Regions from separate parts of the Halomonas sp. AOP13-D3-9 genome, predicted to be linked through region 1. Evidence: predicted binding sites of a transcription regulator. Region 1 holds the regulator's gene; each other region holds the start of a gene.
What was found. Region 1 encodes sigma-54, which starts transcription at its own class of promoters, with help from an activator protein. Its sites were predicted from a motif close to TGGCACNNNNNTTGCTNT; they were not measured.
Positions count from the first base shown of each region.

Region 1 (4,237 bases):
GCGCTGGGCGCTCTACTGGTATGGCTTGACCCCGGCGGACCTCAAGACATTGCCATCGATCCTGAAGCGCAGGCTCAGGAGCCAGGCCATGTACTCGAAAACGCTGAAATCACCCTGTTTGGTGATAACGGCAAGGTATTGCAGTCGCTAAAAACACCGCGCCTAATTCATACCCCACAGCAAAGTGAAACCTGGACCGAAGAGCCCGAAGCCGTACTCTACGACAGCGAAAACCGTCAGTGGCTGGCCAGCGCCGATGTCGGCACGCTCAATACCGCTACCCAAGCCCTGCTGCTGTCAGGTTCGGCTCGTCTGGTCGCGCCGGATGAAGGCTGGCAGCTAGATACTGAGCTATTGCATTATGATGGCCTAACTCAGCATGCGTGGAGTGCAACACCGGTAATGCTGCAGCAACCGCCCCAGCAAATGAGTGCCTCACGCATGGATGTGTGGCTTAACAATAGCCAGGTTCGGCTAACTGATAATGTGCGCGGCACGCACCCCCCGGCCACGCAACGCTAATAGGAATTGTCATGAAAGCACTTATTTACACCGCCCTGTTTGCGCTCGCGATGCCGCTATCGGCTCTGGCCCAAACCTCACAACAGGCCCCGGTGGAAATCGAAGCCGACCGTTTAGATCTCGACCAACGGGCGGGCACCGCCGTGTATACCGGGAATGTGGATATTCGTCAGGGCGAGATGCGGCTGCGCGGGGAGCGGGTAGAGATCGAACGCAACGCGGCTGGTGAACTCTCGACGGCAACCGCCACCGGTGAGCGCGCCTACCTGCGCCATCAAGCCGAAGGGCAAGATGGCCCGACGGAAGGTTGGGCGCGAAGGATTATTTACCACGTCGCCGAGCGCCGCGTAGAGCTAATCGACCAAGCCGAACTGATCCAACAGGAAGATACCTTTACCGGTGGGCGCCTTGAGTATTTTATTGACCGCGAAGTGATTCAAGCGCGCTCTGACGTTGACGGCAGTGAGCCCCAGCGCATTCGTATGACGATTCAGCCTGAACAATAGGGAGCCAAGCTGTGGCAACTGCTGACACTGCGCCGATCAAAACCCTGTATGCCCACCACCTGGCGAAGAGCTACAAGCGTCGTCGAGTGGTCAAAGACATCAATTTAGAGATCTCCCAAGGCAGTATTGTTGGCCTACTGGGCCCCAACGGCGCAGGGAAAACCACCTCGTTCTATATGATTGTCGGGCTGGTGAAATCCGATGCTGGCAAGGTCGGAATCGATGCGGTGGATTTAACCCGCGCGCCGATGCACGAGCGCGCAGCGGCGGGTATTGGCTACCTCCCCCAAGAGGCGTCTATTTTTCGCAAGCTCTCGGTTGCCGATAACATTATGGCGATACTCGAGACGCGCAAAGAGCTTGACCGCGCAGGACGCGCACAGCGCCTGGAAGCGCTACTCGAAGACTTTCATATCACCCACATTCGCGACAACCTTGGCATGAGCCTTTCGGGCGGTGAGCGCAGGCGTGTAGAAATTGCCCGCTCGCTGGCCACTGACCCTGCCTTTATTCTACTGGATGAGCCCTTTGCCGGCGTCGACCCTATTTCGGTAGGCGAGATCAAAACCATCATCCGTGCGCTGAAGCAGCGTCATATTGGCGTGCTGATCACCGATCACAACGTGCGTGAAACCCTCGATATTTGCGATATCGCCTATATCGTGGGTGATGGGCAAATCATTGCCAGCGGCTCACCCAGTGCCATTCTCGATAATCAGAAGGTCAGAGACGTATATCTGGGCGCTGATTTTCGCCTTTAAACTGATCAACTGTGCCGACAATTATCGCCTGCCCTTAAACCTATTTTTTGGTTCTGTAAATAGCGCTCTGCAACAACTTTACTACCAATGGCATGCTTATTGCACTTGCACCGGGCACTCACTCGCACTAGGGTGGAGCATTCTGATTAACGAGTGGTTCTCAGATGGTCATGAAAGCTTCTCTCCAACTGCGTATCGGCACACAGCTGACCATGACGCCCCAGTTGCAACAGGCGATTGCGCTGTTGCAACTCTCGACGCTGGACCTTCGTCAAGAAATTCAGCAGGCCCTAGATGCCAATCCCATGCTGGAGCAGGAAGATGAATTTGATGAGCAGGCTGTCAGCGAGCCTAAAGAGGAAGAGTGGTCAGAAAGCATCCCCACTGAACTCTCGGTAGATAGCGACTGGTCAGATACCTATCAGGATATGGGTAGCCAGGGCGGCAGCAGCAGCGAAGGCCCCGACTTTGAGCGTCAGGCGGCCGGACAAAGCCTGCATGGGCACCTACTGTGGCAACTCGCCATGACCGACTTTAGCGCTCGCGAACAGCTTGTCGCAGAGAGCCTAATCGACGCGCTCGATGCGAACGGCTACTTAACCCAGCCGCTTAACGATATCCGTGAGGGCCTGCGCGCCCAGGGCGTTGACGGGCTTAGCCAGCGCGAAGTGGAAACCATTCTGCTCAAACTCCAGCAGTTTGAGCCGACCGGCATCTTTGCCCGCGACCTGCGTGAATGCCTGATGCTGCAGCTCGCCGCCCTGCCCGATGATACGCCGCTACTGGTTCCCGCCCGCCGCCTAGTGCGGCAGTTCCTTGAAGCGCTTGGCAAGGATGACATGCGTCTGCTAAAGCGCCGCCTGGGGCTCGATGACCAACAGCTGGCCGATGTCATCCTACTTATTCGCAGCCTCGACCCTCGCCCAGGCAGCGCCTACGGCGACACCGATGACAGCTATGTAACCCCCGACCTGGTCGTCCGCCACGATAACGAAGGCTGGCATTTAGAACTCAACCCAGAGGCCCTGCCACGGCTGCGTATTCAGCCCGACTACGCCAGCTTGATTAAGCGTGCGGACAAAAGCGATGACAACCAGTTTCTCAAAGAGCACCTCCAGGAAGCACGCTGGCTGATTAAGAGCCTCTCGAGCCGTAACGATACGCTGCTGCGCGTGGGGCGCGAAATCATCACCCGCCAGATTGGCTTTTTAGAGCACGGTGAAGAAGCCATGAAGCCGCTGATACTGGCCGATATTGCCGAAGCTGTGGAGATGCACGAATCGACGATTTCACGGGTCACGACGCAAAAATATATCCATACCCCCCGGGGCGTGTTCGAGCTCAAGTACTTTTTCTCAAGTCAGGTAAGCGGTCAAGATGGCGACAGTCACTCCAGCACCGCCATCCGCGCGCGACTCAAGAAATTGATTCAAGAGGAGCCACCCGGCAAGCCGCTCTCAGACAGCCGCTTGGTCACGCTATTAGGCGAAGGGGGGATTCAAGTGGCACGGCGTACGGTGGCTAAATATCGTGAGGCCATGGGCATTCCCTCCTCCAGTGAGCGGCGCCGTTTACGCTAGGTTATGTCGACGTTGCAGCGAATCTCTCGACAAGGGCTTTGCAACGCGGCAAAAAGGGTTACAATCGAAGTACAGTCCGATGGATAAGGAGCACGTCAATGCAAGTAAATATCACTGGTCATCACGTAGAACTGACTGACGCCTTGCGTGACTATGTCAACGAAAAGCTTGAGCGTGTAGAGCGCCATTACGACAATATAACCACGGTGCAAGTCACCTTATCAGTGGAGAAAGAGCGCCAGCAGGCCGCTTGTACGCTGCACGCCGCAGGTGCTGACTTACATGCGGAAGCCCTCGACAGTGATATGTACGCCGCTATCGACGCCCTAGCGGATAAAATCGACCGTCAACTCGTTAAACACAAGGAAAAAGCACAAGCTCGCGCCCAAGGCGCAGGTGTGCGTTAATTCAATGACGTTGGAAACCATACTCCCCCCGGAGCGCGTTCTGTTTGACGTACCCGGGGGCAGCAAAAAAAGGGTGCTGGAGTTTTACAGCACCTTTATCGCGCAAAATATCCCCAGCCTGGACAGCCAAGAAGTGTTTAGCCGTTTAATCGGCCGCGAGCGCTTAGGCAGTACCGGTATTGGTAACGGTGTGGCTATTCCTCATGCGCGTAGCCCCCACTGCAACGCTCCTATCGCTGGTTTTTTAAAACTCTCAGAAGCGATTGATTTTGACGCTATCGACGGTGACCCGGTAGATCTGGTGTTTGTCCTGCTGGTACCCGAAGAGGCAGATGACACGCACCTCTCTCTGCTCGGCCAAGTAGCGACCATCATGAATGATGCGGATACACGCCAGCAGCTGCGTAAAGCAGCCAGTCAGCGAGAGCTACTTGAGCTGATTACCGCCAAAATTCGTGAGC
Region 1 covers NZ_JBQSYH010000005.1:270,033-274,269, reverse strand. The annotation lists gene lptC (LPS export ABC transporter periplasmic protein LptC) at 1-522, shown strand, start outside; gene lptA (lipopolysaccharide transport periplasmic protein LptA) at 534-1,028, shown strand; gene lptB (LPS export ABC transporter ATP-binding protein) at 1,040-1,789, shown strand; gene ACT3UM_RS07775 (RNA polymerase factor sigma-54) at 1,954-3,369, shown strand; gene hpf (ribosome hibernation-promoting factor, HPF/YfiA family) at 3,468-3,776, shown strand; gene ACT3UM_RS07765 (PTS sugar transporter subunit IIA) at 3,781-4,237, shown strand, end outside.

Region 2 (4,237 bases), on a different contig from region 1:
AACAGTGCACCGATTTCCGACATATACACCAGCTGCGTCATGGAGAGGCAGGCGATCACAAAACGAGTCAGCTCGCTTTCGATATTGGTCGCCAGCACCGCAGGCAGAAACATATCAGCAAAGCCGACCAGGGTTGCAGGGGCAGCCGCCTGTGCCTCAGGGATACGCAACAGTTCCAGCACCGGCACCATGGGGTAGGAGAGCCAGGTAAACAGCGGGGTAAACTCGGCCAAAATCAGTGCGACGGTGCCAATGGCAAATACGAGTGGTAACAGCGTCAGGAAAATATCAATGACGTTGAGTAGTGCGATTCGGGCTAACTGGCGGGGCCCAGGTGCACTACCTGCGCGGCGAGTGGCCTGTAGCAGGCTGTAGCGAAATAGGCCGACATTTTCAGTACGCTCTTCACTCAACTGACAGCCCACAGGCTCATAATAGTCATTGGATTTGCGCGACAGCGGCGGAATCCGTGACACGATAACGGCAGCGATTAAACCTGACACCACTACGGTGAAATAGAACTGAACAAACAGATGGTTAATTTCGACAAAGTTCGTCACTAACAGGCTGAAAGCGATAGAAGCGACTGAAAAGTTAGTCGCAATCACCGATGCTTCGCGGCCGTTGTAGTAACCCTGCTCGTACTGTTGAGCGGTAATCAGCACGCCAACGGTACCTGAACCCATCCAAGAAGCGGTGGCATCAATGGCGCTGCGTCCCGGCAGATTAAAGATAAACCGAAACGGCTTGCGCACCATGGTGCCGATAAACTCCATAAAGCCGAACTCAACCAGAAACGGCAGTAGCAGCGCGGCAAAAAAGAAGAACGTCAGCAGCACAGGTGCCAAATCATTGAGCATCACCCCACCGGTAAACGAGGCGGTGACGAACTCAGGGCCGAACTGAAAAAAGGTCATGATGACAAAAATGGCGCCAAGCACGCGCATCGCGACCCAAATCACGCCCACATCGAACATATCGTGGAAGGGGCCGCTTTGTGCCCAGGCGGGTTTCGCTAACTTGACGTATAGCGTCACCACCACCGAGAGGCAGAGAATGACCAACGCAATCGCCGGTAGCGCTGATCCCAGTAGGGTTTGCAAGCCATCAGCCATCATTCCCATGCCGATATTGATAGAGCCCCCGACCTGAAAGGGCACCAAAAACAGCAATACCCCAATGATGGAGGGGATCAGAAATTTTAGTAAATGCGCGGGAGGTATCGGTGCCGAGGGGCTCGGCTGTTCCGATTTAACGTTGCTATACGACATAGGGTTCACCCATTGGAAGTGATTATTGGAGGTGGGCTGGCGGCGTAATTAGGTCAGTACTGTTTTATTTAGTCGCTATTTCTTTGATAGCTATTCGGTCAGCGTCACTTGCTGTGTTTAACGCCCGGCAGTACGCAGAGCATTTCATACAGCAGCGTGGCGCCCATTAACGCGGTATTACCGCTGGGGTCGTAAGGCGGAGATACTTCGACCAGATCACAACCGACAATATTTAAGCCTGCTGCGCCGCGTACAATTTCCAACCCTTGAGTTGAGGTCAGTCCACCCATCTCCACCGTGCCAGTGCCAGGGGCCACGGAAGGATCCAAACCATCGATGTCGAAACTGATGTACACGGGGATATCACCCATCTGTTCGCGAACTTGCTCCATCAGCGGTGCCAGCGAGCGGTACCAGCACTCTTCGGCGGGCACAACGCGGAAGCCCTGACCACGACACCAGTCAAAGTCTTCTGCCGCATAGCCGGTTCCGCGCAGGCCAATTTGCACGACCTTGCCGTGGGCTAATAGGCCCTCCTCCTGGGCACGACGAAACGGCGTACCGTGAGCAATCGGCTCGCCGAACATATGCTCGTTAACATCGGCGTGGGCATCGATATGGATCAGCCCTACCGGGCCATGCTTTTTCGCCATGGCGCGAAGAATCGGCAGCGTTAAGGTATGTTCACCGCCCAGGGTCAGCGGAATGCAGTCATGTTTCAGCACGTCATCGTAAAAAGCAGTGATGATGTCGACGCTTTTCGGCAAGTGGAAAGTATTGATGGGGACATCGCCAATATCGGCTACCTGCAGGCTTTCAAAGGGCGCGGCGCGTGTCGCCATGTTGTAAGGGCGCAGCATGCGCGACTCGTCGCGAATCTGGCGCGGCCCAAGCCGCGTACCGGGACGGTTTGAAGTACCGATATCCATGGGAATACCGATAAATGCCGCATCCAGACCCTCGGCTGTCTCTTGGGTGGGCAGGCGCATCATGGTGGCAGGGCCTGCAAAGCGCGGCATGGTATTACCGCCCAGGGGCTGATTAAACTCCGACATAGTTCTCTCCTAGACGTTATTTGAACCTAGACGTTATTTGAAATTGCTGAATCGCAATGCGAGCAAGGCTTGTCTATCAATAGACATTGCACAGAGCGTGCCAAGTCATCACAGCCGCTAGGAAAGGCACTTCGCTAGCCATTTGATGCAAAAATGCATTAAATTGACGACCTATCAATTCAATGCTGCATCGATAATTCAAAAATGGTTCGATTAGAAGGCTAATGCCGCGGGTGAATCAGATGAGTGAATTCGAATGAGTGAAATAGACAAACGCGTACTGCAAACCATTGTGGCAACCGCCAATGACCACTTCTTTATCGTCAGTGGCGAAGGACGTGTGCTGGATATCAGCCCAGGCGCCGAAGCGGTATACGGCGTATCGCGGGAAGAACTGCTCTCCAGCAGCGTTCAACAACTGCAAGCCGCGGGGGTGCTTAAGCCATCAATCACTCTGGAAGTGATGCGCACGCGCCGACCGGCGCAGCTTATGCAGGTAACCGGAACAGGCCGCCGGGTGATTGCCGAAGCCTACCCCGTGGTTGTGGAAGGCAAACTCGAGCGCATTATCAGCCGCTCGCGGGACTTAACCGACTTGCAGTTATTGCAAGACGAATACGCCCTACTGCAAAAACGCTTTAGCGAACACTTAAAACGCAGCCAGGCAGCCCCCGATGCCGAAGAGCAGGCGCTGGATGACGCCCTGGATCAGTTGCAGGTGCGCAGCAGCGTGATGCGCGAAATCGCGCTGCTGCTTAAGCGCGTCGCCCCTTCGGATGCCAATGTGTTGATGCTGGGTGAGTCTGGCGTTGGTAAAACCGCCTTTGCCAAACAGCTACATCGCTGGAGCCAGCGCTGCGATGGCCCGTTTGTTGACGTGAACTGTGCGGCGATACCTGAAAATCTGTTTGAGTCCGAGATGTTTGGCTACCAGCCCGGTGCCTTTAGCGGTGCCGCGCGGCAGGGAAAAGCTGGCCTGTTAGAGCAGGCCGAGGGCGGTACGCTGTTTCTGGATGAAATAGGCGAGTTGCCGCTGCTAATGCAAACCAAACTGCTCAAGGTGATTCAGGATGGTAGTTTGACCCGGCTGGGTGACACCCGATCACGCAAGGTCAATTTTCGCTTGGTCGTGGCCACCAATCAGGATTTGGGTAAGCAGGTAGAGAGCGGTCTTTTTCGTCTCGATCTTTACTACCGCCTCAATGTGATCCCAGTTACCCTACCTCCGCTGCGCGACCGCCGGGAGGATATCCCCGACCTGGTTGAAGCGTGCTTAAACCGGCTCAACCAGCGCTATGGCCGGCAAAAAATCCTCGATACTCGCGTTTGGTCGACGCTGATGGGCAGCGAATGGCCGGGGAATGTCCGCGAGCTAGAGAATTGGCTAGAGAGAGCCTGGCTTTCCAGTCCTACCGATCAAATCGAAGTGCCCGCCGCACTCCCTCACGCTGAGCAGCACCCAGCCAGTTTGCAGAGCGCCTCGCCAGCAACGTCGGCAGTAGCACTCGAACCCCAGGAAACCCTCAAGCAATACCTAGCGCGGCTGGAGCGTGAAACCCTTGAGGAGCTGTGCAACACACTCCCCAGCACCTACGCCATTGCGGAACGACTGGGCATCAGCCAATCCAGCGTAGTGCGCAGGCTGCAGCGATATGGCATTAAGGTCGCCAGGTGATTTTCTGCTTGACACAACGGCTGTCATCAACCATCCATGTAAGTGTCATGAAACGGCAACACCTTCAACACAAGCTGAACCAATAACAACCAACAGCCGGTGATGTGTGTGCTATGTCAAACCAATCGCGAATACGCTTAGAGGGCGTCACTAAACGTTGGGGCGCCTCTGCGGCTGTCGATGGTATCTCGTTTGATGTGACCCCAGGGCAGTTTGTCATTCTGCTGGGCCCTTCA
Region 2 covers NZ_JBQSYH010000001.1:345,412-349,648, reverse strand. The annotation lists gene ACT3UM_RS01640 (YjiH family protein) at 1-1,271, opposite strand, end outside; gene speB (agmatinase) at 1,376-2,326, opposite strand; gene ACT3UM_RS01630 (sigma-54 interaction domain-containing protein) at 2,583-4,001, shown strand; gene ACT3UM_RS01625 (ABC transporter ATP-binding protein) at 4,115-4,237, shown strand, end outside.
Region 2: speB (agmatinase) is a predicted target of sigma-54. The motif match lies at 2,412-2,429, and genes of this name have one in related genera.

Region 3 (4,237 bases), on a different contig from region 1:
TGATGATCAGATATACCGCCATGGTCATGGCAATCACTTCGATTGCCTGACCGGTCTGGTTGAGCGTGGTGCCGGCAAAAACCGAGACTAAGTCGGGGTAGCCGATGGCGGTGGCCAGTGACGAGTTTTTAATCAGGTTAAGATATTGGCTGGTGAGCGGCGGAATGATGACGCGCATGGCCTGGGGGATGACCACCAAACGTAGGACTAATTTGCGCGGCAGGCTCAATGCCTGGGCGGCTTCTGTTTGGCCGTGGGGAATGGCCTGGATGCCCGAACGCACAATCTCCGCAATGAAAGATGCGGTATAGATAGACAGCGCCAGCCACAGGGCCAAAAATTCGGGGATGATGGTAATACCACCGCCGAAGTTAAAGCCGCGCAGTACCGGCATCTCCCAGGTGACCGGTACTCCAGTGGCCACCAATACCAGCAGCGGCAGGCCAAAAATGATCACCAGCGATATCCAGAAAACCGGTAGACGCTTACCGGTGGCTTCGTGGCGGCGCTTATTCCAAATGACCAGTGCGATGCTGGCAATGATTGCCACCACAAAGGTAACAGGGATCAATCCAAATCCTGACTCGAAAAGCGGTTGAGGCAAGTACAGCCCGCGAACATTGAGGAAAATGGCTTCGCCAAACGCCATGCTCTCTCTGGCGCTGGGCAACGTCCGCAGTACGGCGAAGTACCAGAAGAAAATTTGCAGCAGCAGCGGGATATTACGAAACGTTTCGATATAGGCGTTGGCCAGTTTAGAGATTAGCCAGTTGGGCGATAGCCGTGCGATACCGACGATAAAACCAATAATCGAGGCCGCTAACACCCCCAGCCCACCGACCAGCAGCGTGTTGAGCAAGCCAATCACGAAGGTTCGGCCATAGGTACTTTGGGAGGAGTACTCAATTAAGGTTTGACCAATACCAAAGCCGGCTGTGTTGTTCAAAAAGCCGAAGCCGGTAGTAATGCCGCGGGCATTCAGGTTGGCTTGGGTATTGTTGACGATATAGATCAGAAAAGCCGCTACAACAGCGACCAAAATGATTTGAAAGATAAGTGCGCGCTTAGCGCGGTCTCGCCAGAACGGCGGCTTGTGGCCGGCGGGGCGAACGTTAGGTCTTACAGACATGGATGGCGTCTCCGCTATACGGAAGGTCAATCAGATGGCCCGCCGTGTCCCTGGAACAGGGCGGCGGGCCGGGGTCAAGCGAGACGCTTAGCGAATCGGGGGAGCGTACTGAAAGCCACCGTCGTTCCACAGGGCGTTAACGCCGCGCTCAATTTCAAGCGGAGAGCCCATGCCCACGTTGCGGTCAAAGCTTTCAGCGTAGTTACCGACTTGGCTAATAATGTTGTAAGCCCAGTCAGCTTCAAGGTTCATGCCTTCGCCGTAGTTGCCGTCTTGGCCCAGCAGGCGAGCAACATCAGGGTTAGTAGAGCTCAACATCTCTTCAGCGTTTTCGCTGGTAACACCGTACTCTTCGGCGTTAATCATGGCGAACAGTGACCATTTCACGATGTTGAACCAAAGGTCATCACCCTGACGAACAACAGGACCCAGCGGCTCCTTGGAGATCACGTCAGACAGAATCATTGAGGCTTCAGGATCGTCTAGCTGAATACGTAGCGCGGCTAGCTGAGAGGTATCAGACGTCAATACGTCACAGCGGCCTGCCTGATAGCCACCCACTGTTTGCTCAGAGGTATCAAATACGATCGGGTTGAATTCCATGTCATTAGCACGGAAGTAGTCAGCCAGGTTCAGCTCGGTAGTGGTACCCGATTGGATACAGATGGATGCACCGTCGAGCTCATCAGCACCGGTAATGCCCAGGTCGCGAGAAACCATGAAGCCTTGGCCATCGTAAAAGTTAACACCGGTGAAGTTCAGGCCTAGGGTAGTGTCGCGGGTTGTCGTCCAGGTGGTATTGCGTGAAAGGACATCAACTTCACCAGACTGCAGGGCGGTGAAGCGTTCAACGGCGTTGAGAGAAATAAACTCTACCGCGTCGGCGTCGCCAAGTACGGCTGCCGCTACCGCGCGGCAAACATCAACGTCCAAACCCTGCCAGTTACCGTCGTCATCTGGCGCTGAAAAGCCCGGCAAACCATCGCTCACGCCGCAACGAACAGCGCCGTTTTCTATTGTGTCTTCAAGTGTGTCGGCCTGCGCTGTTGCCATGCCTGCTAGTGTCAGCGAACCAGCAGACGCCAATAGCGCTAGGTGTTTTTTATTGAACATTGAGTTTCCCTCGAAGTATTTGAAATCGTTATGCATGCCGTAGCATGTGACTAAACCTAGCAAGGAAGATGCCAACAAGGGTACAGGCGTTAATTCAGCGCTTTTCAACGCTACTCAACGAATTCGAGACGAAGGTATAGGTGCAAAAATGGTAATTGCCCACCCACTTTGCACCTTTATAGGGCAAGTTGAGGTGGGCGGTGACTAAAGGCGGGCAAAACGATGGTGCGTTTACTCGGCTGAAAAGGCCTTGCGCATAAACGGCGGTAGGGCGAGCGCGCCACGGTGGGCTTCTAGGCTATAGTACTCAAGCGGCAGGTCGTGGCTGGCGGCGGCTTGCTCGCGGAAGGTATTCACATCGGTGGTTTTACCCGCCAATGTCACGCTCCACCAGCCTGAGGGATAAACCGGCTGCGGGAAGGGTAGCGTGGCAACGCTGTCAAAACCGGCTTTCAACATATCGTTGCGCAGCTCACGAATGATCGAACCAGCGTGGTAAAGCGGTGATTCGCTCTGCTGCACCATCACGCCGCCGCTTTTCAAAATACGGTGACAGCGCTTTAAAAAGTCGGTTTTAAACAACCCTTCAGCGGGGCCAACTGGGTCGGTAGAGTCGATAATCAAGACATCGATGCTCTCATCCGGTGCATCGTCCACCCACTTGACGCCATCGGCGAACAGCAACTCAGCGCGCGGGTCGTTATTCGATTCTACCAACGACGGGAAGAAACGCTCAGACGCCTTGGTAACTTCTTCATCGATATCAATCTGGGTAACTTTCTCAACGCTTGAGTGTCGCAGCACCTCTTTTAAGGTGCCGCAGTCACCGCCGCCGATGATCACTACCCGCTTGGGGTCTTGATGGGTGAACAGCGCCGGATGGGCAATCATTTCGTGGTAGAGAAAATTATCGCGATCGGTCAGCATCACGCAGCCGTCCAGCACCATCAGGTTGCCATAGGTTTCGGTGGCGTAAACCTCCAGATGCTGGTACTGGCTCTGCACATCCAGCAGCTTTTCTGAGATCTTCAGCGAGAAGGCGCTGCCGTGGCTGTCAAAGATTTCGGTAAACCACTGGTCGTCGCGTAATTCGCTCATGAATTGGCTCCTGAGTGCGATGTGTTGGGTTGCGTCGGAATATCGCGGTGATACTGCGGGCTTAGCTCGTGCAGCGCCTCCATAAAGGCGGTGACGTGGTCGGGATTGGTAAATTGGCTGATGCCGTGGCCCAGGTTAAATACGTGGCCAGGGCCGTGACCGTAGCTTTCCAGCACCCGGGCCACTTCGGCGCGAATAGCCGAGGGGCGGGCAAACAGCACGTTGGGATCAAGATTGCCCTGCAGAGCGACCTTATGGCCAACCCGGGCGCGTGCGTCGGAAAGCTCAGTAGACCAGTCGATACCCAGCGCATCGGCACCAGCGCAGGCGATATGCTCAAGCCACTGGCCGCCATTCTTGGTGAATAAAATCACCGGTACCCGGCGACCATCGTGTTCGCGAATCAGCCCGGAAACGATCTGCTCCATATAGCGCAGCGAGAACTCAAGGTAAGCCGGGGTAGAAAGCGCGCCGCCCCAGGTATCGAAAATCTGCACCGCCTGGGCGCCGGCACGAATCTGCGCGTTCAGGTAGTCGGTTACCGCATGCGCCAGCGTATCCAGCAACTGGTGCATGGTGTCCGGCGTATCGTAAAGCATGGTTTTCAGATGGCGGAAGTCTTTGCTGGAGCTGCCTTCGACCATATACGTCGCTAGCGTCCAGGGGCTGCCGGAGAAACCAATCAGCGGCATACGGCCATTCAACTCCCGGCGAATGGTCGACACTGCGCGCATCACGTAATCCAGGTCGCGCTCGGCGTCGGGTACACTGAGTGCGGCGACCTCTTCTGGGGTGCGCACGGTTTTGCGAAATTTAGGGCCTTCGCCGGTTTCAAAATAGAGACCCAAGCCCATGGCATCAGGGATGGTTAAAATATCTGAAAACAGAATCGCCGCA
Region 3 covers NZ_JBQSYH010000008.1:199,577-203,813, reverse strand. The annotation lists gene ACT3UM_RS11015 (amino acid ABC transporter permease) at 1-1,129, opposite strand, end outside; gene ACT3UM_RS11010 (amino acid ABC transporter substrate-binding protein) at 1,217-2,242, opposite strand; gene speE (polyamine aminopropyltransferase) at 2,474-3,340, opposite strand; gene hemE (uroporphyrinogen decarboxylase) at 3,337-4,237, opposite strand, start outside.
Region 3: ACT3UM_RS11010 (amino acid ABC transporter substrate-binding protein) is a predicted target of sigma-54. The motif match lies at 2,299-2,316, and genes of this name have one in related genera.

Region 4 (4,237 bases), on a different contig from region 1:
GCACTTCGATGTTGATATCCGGCGCGTGCTCGGCAAAAAACTGGCGAACGGTCTCAATGCCCATCGTAGTCTTCCTTAGTTGGTAACTTTGGTCGATTAAATGATTAATCTAACCTGCCTAAAGTGCTTTAGCCAAGCCACTGTGGCGTAGTGATCTTGCTCGGCTCACGCTGCATGATGATCTCGCCGTGGCGTACGGAAAGCAGCACTTCGCCTTGGGCGCGCAGCACGCTGTAGTCATCTTCGCCCTCCAATAGGTTGAAACTGGCGGGTTTGCCGACCTCGATGCCGTAGCGTGCCTCAATATTGAGCGTACGGGCGCTGTTATCGGTAATCAGTGAGAGCGCCTGGCTGAAGTCCTGATAGCCCATCATCTGGCAGATATGCAGGCCAAAATCCAATGTGCGTAGCAGCTTTCCATTCCCCAGGGAGTACCAGGGGTCAAAGATGGAGTCCTCGGCAAAGCAGACATTAATACCCGCTTCGTTGAGCTCTTTTACCCGTGTCACGCCGCGGCGTTTTGGATAGGTGTCAAAGCGCCCCTGAAGATGAATGCTTTCCGTGGGGCAGGAGACAAAGTTAATGCCCGAACGCTTGAGCAGCAGAAACAGCTTGGAGCAGTAGGCGTTGTCGTAAGAGTGCATCGCCGTGGTGTGGCTGGCGGTGACGCGGCTGCCCAAGTCGTTAAACAGTGCTTCGCAGGCCAATACTTCGAGAAAGCGCGAATTGGGGTCATCAATCTCGTCACAGTGCACATCCACCAGACGGTCGTACTTGATCGCCAGCTCGATTACCCGCTTCATGGAGGCCACGCCCAGCTCGCGGGTGTACTCGAAGTGGGGTATGCCGCCTACCACATCGGCGCCGATCTCTAGTGCCTCTTCCATCAGCCTGTCGCCGCCAGGGTAAGAGAGCAGGCCGTCTTGAGGAAAAGCGACCACCTGAATATCAATTTTATCCTTTAGCTCATCACGCAGGGCGCACAGCGTTTTCAGCCCAATCAGGCTAGGGTCGCTGGTATCGGCGTGGGTGCGCACAAACTGCACGCCATTGCCGATCAACAAATTCAGGGTCTTCAGTGCCCGCTCGCGAATATCCGCTTCGGTCAGCATGGGCTTACGCTCGCCCCAGCGCTCAATGCCTTCAAAAAGCGTGCCGCTCTGGTTCCAGCTTGGCTCACCGGCGGTGAGGGCGGCGTCTAAATGAATGTGTGGCTCAATAAAGGGCGCGCAAACGAGCTTTGCCCCCGCATCAATCTGCCCTTCGCTCGCTGTTTGCGGTGCGTCTTGCACGGTAATTGACGTGAACGTGCCGTTCTCAATCTCAAGTCGGTAAAGCTCAGGGCGCTGGCGTAGGCGGGCGTTGATAATTTGCATGCTCATATAAAACAGGGGCTCACTTATTGTTCGGCAGTAGAGGGAAGCGTATCGCTTAGCGTAGCGTGGTTTAAACGAAGTAACACGGCGTAGCTGCCCGCTGCCACTATCACACCCACCAACGGAGGTAGTAACGGGGAGAAGTAAGCCGCCCCGGCGCCCAGCGCATACGCAGCTAACCCTCGGCGATTGAAGTTAGGCAATTGGGCGTTATCCAATGCGGGGTAGCGGCCTTTATGCTTAAGCCAGAAGTCCGCCATGATCACCCCGCCCATGGGCGGTATAAAAGTACCCAGAAGTACCAGAAAAGGAATCAACAGGTTATACATGCCGCCTACCGCCAGCACGGTGCCAATCGCTGCGCCGCCCACGGTGACCAGTCGGCGCTTTTCGGTGCGCAGCAAATTGCAACCTGCCACGGCGAAGTTGTAGATGGTGTTGTCCTGGGTTGTCCAGATATTCAGAAACAGCATCAGCACGGCGATAGTGACAAAGCCCTGAGCGATCAATACATCCACGATATCCGCCTGCTGGTAAATCATGGTGCCGAGTGCGCCGGTCAGTACCATTAAGCCGTTCCCCACAAAAAAAGCCGTCAGGGTGGCGATGACGGCAATTTTCGGGGTCTTGGCGAAGCGGCTCCAGTTGGTGGCTTGGGTGCCGCCGCTAATAAAGGTGCCGATGATGACGGTAATCGCCGCTGCTACGCTCATGCTTTCCGTGGGTGTTTGCTGGCTCAGTCCCGCGAAGCCGCGCACATCCACCAACCCGGTGAAGAGGCTGATCAGGATAAACAGCATCATGGCGGGGACGGCAAAGCGCGACAGCCAGTCCATACCCTTATAGCCAATCATGGCGGTCACGCAGAAACCAAACCCAAAGAGCACCATTAAGGGGATTTCCAGCCATTCAGGCATCCCAGTGGTGCGTACTAACACTAGCGCAATCGTCGCGGTGCCCCAGGCGTACCAGCCTATCTGGGTAAAGCCGAGAATAAAGTCGGAGAGTCTGCTGCCCTTCTCGCCAAAGCAGAAGCGCCCCATCAGCACCGAATTGAGTCCGCTTTTACAGGCGATATAAGCAAGTGCTGCCGCATAAGCCCCCAGCAGCAGGTTGCCAATCAGTATGACCCATAGTAGTTGGCCAATCGGAAAGGCCTGGCCTAACGTGCCGCCAGCCCACATGGTCGCAGTGAAAAACGTAAAACCAAGCAGCACTGCGGAGGTGGAGAGCAGGCCCTTGCGGGCGCCGATAGGAACCTCACTGAGCGGGTAATCAGACTGGTGCATCACGATCTCCTAACATAAATAAGCGAACCTGTTAGCTATTTATAAAGCAAGAGATATGCCAAAAGGGTAGGACAATAAGAATGATTACGCTTGTCATTTTTTTAAGACATGCCAGCTCATTTTAATGATACTTTAGTAAATAAAACCTAATTGTTTGTATACATTTGTCGAATAAAATAGTGGTCAAAAAAGCTTGTTTGTTAAAGAAATGATCGCTCATTGCGATGACGCTTGGATAGGCCCGCTGCAGCTATAGCCATGAAGGAACCGGAGTAGATGCCAGAACCCCAATATAGGAGTGCTTCACTGCCTGTGGCTAAACTTCCTTGGCATCATACCCTGGTGGGTAAGGTGGTGATGTTTATGCTGATGGGTGTGCTGTTTGCGTATTTAACGGGGGCGCTATCGGGTTTTTTGATGGTTGAACGTGGCGCCCGGGAGCAGTGGTTGCGCGAAGCGCAGGTGAACGCTCAGATAGTGAGTGCGACTATTAGGCGTATTTATACGTCCGTGGCGGTTAAGACAGATGATACCGGTCAAGTCACGCATATCATTTCCCAGCGCCCGATTGGCGATGAAGAGTCGGTTCTGGAAACTGGGTTTAGTCCAATTGATGTATTGGCGCTGGCAAGTGCTCAAACACGTAACAATGTATGGCTGTTCGCGAAGTCTTCAGAGGGCTTCACCGTAGTCGCCGATGCACTTAATACATCATCAGACTCACCCGCCAATCTGGAGATCGATACGTGGCATACAACATCGGATGCCGCTGATTTTTATGTTGGATTTGCCAGCATTGGCGGTGAAGAGCACTTTGTTAGTTCACTGCCTATTGTGACGTCTGATGGTCAACTATTAGGTGCTCTAGTGGCCACCATAGGCCAGAAAGCAGGGTTGTATCAGATGCGCAATGATCTGATTAGTAAAGCATTTATAGCGCTACTGGTGGTGTTGGTCGCGACAGCCCTGCTCGTTACTATTTTGATGCGTCAGTTATTTACACCTGTGCCGGTATTAATTAGATCGCTCACCGACATCGCTAAAAACCAGACCGCTGACAGCACGCCTTATACCGACCGTAACGATGAGATTGGCCGGATGGCAAAGGCCATAGACGCGCTTCGTAAGAAAGTCATTGAGCGTGAACACTTACTTGAAGTTAAAGACGAAGCTCTGCGCTTTCAGCACCTTGCGCATCATGATGAGCTGACCAAATTGCCCAATCGTGTGCAACTCAATAATGCTTTAAAAACGGCGGTGAGCTCACTGCATCAAGGTGACGTATTTAATGTCATGCTGTTTGATCTTGACCATTTTAAAGCAGTAAACGATAGCCTGGGGCACGCGGCGGGTGATGCTCTGCTCGTTGAAGTTAGTCAGCGGGTACAGGGGCTGCTGACCCACAATGATTTGGTGGCGCGCCTTGGTGGCGATGAGTTTGCCATCATTCAACGCGTTGTGCGTAGTGCCTCCAGTGAGGCAAAAGTACTGGCAGAAGCGATTGTGTCTACCCTACGTGAACCGTATCAGTTTAATAACCAGGAAATTAACATTGGAGTGAGTGTTGGCATT
Region 4 covers NZ_JBQSYH010000001.1:262,177-266,413, forward strand. The annotation lists gene ACT3UM_RS01255 (YbaK/EbsC family protein) at 1-64, opposite strand, end outside; gene codA (cytosine deaminase) at 129-1,382, opposite strand; gene codB (cytosine permease) at 1,400-2,665, opposite strand; gene ACT3UM_RS01270 (diguanylate cyclase domain-containing protein) at 2,978-4,237, shown strand, end outside.
Region 4: codB (cytosine permease) is a predicted target of sigma-54. The motif match lies at 2,709-2,726, and genes of this name have one in related genera.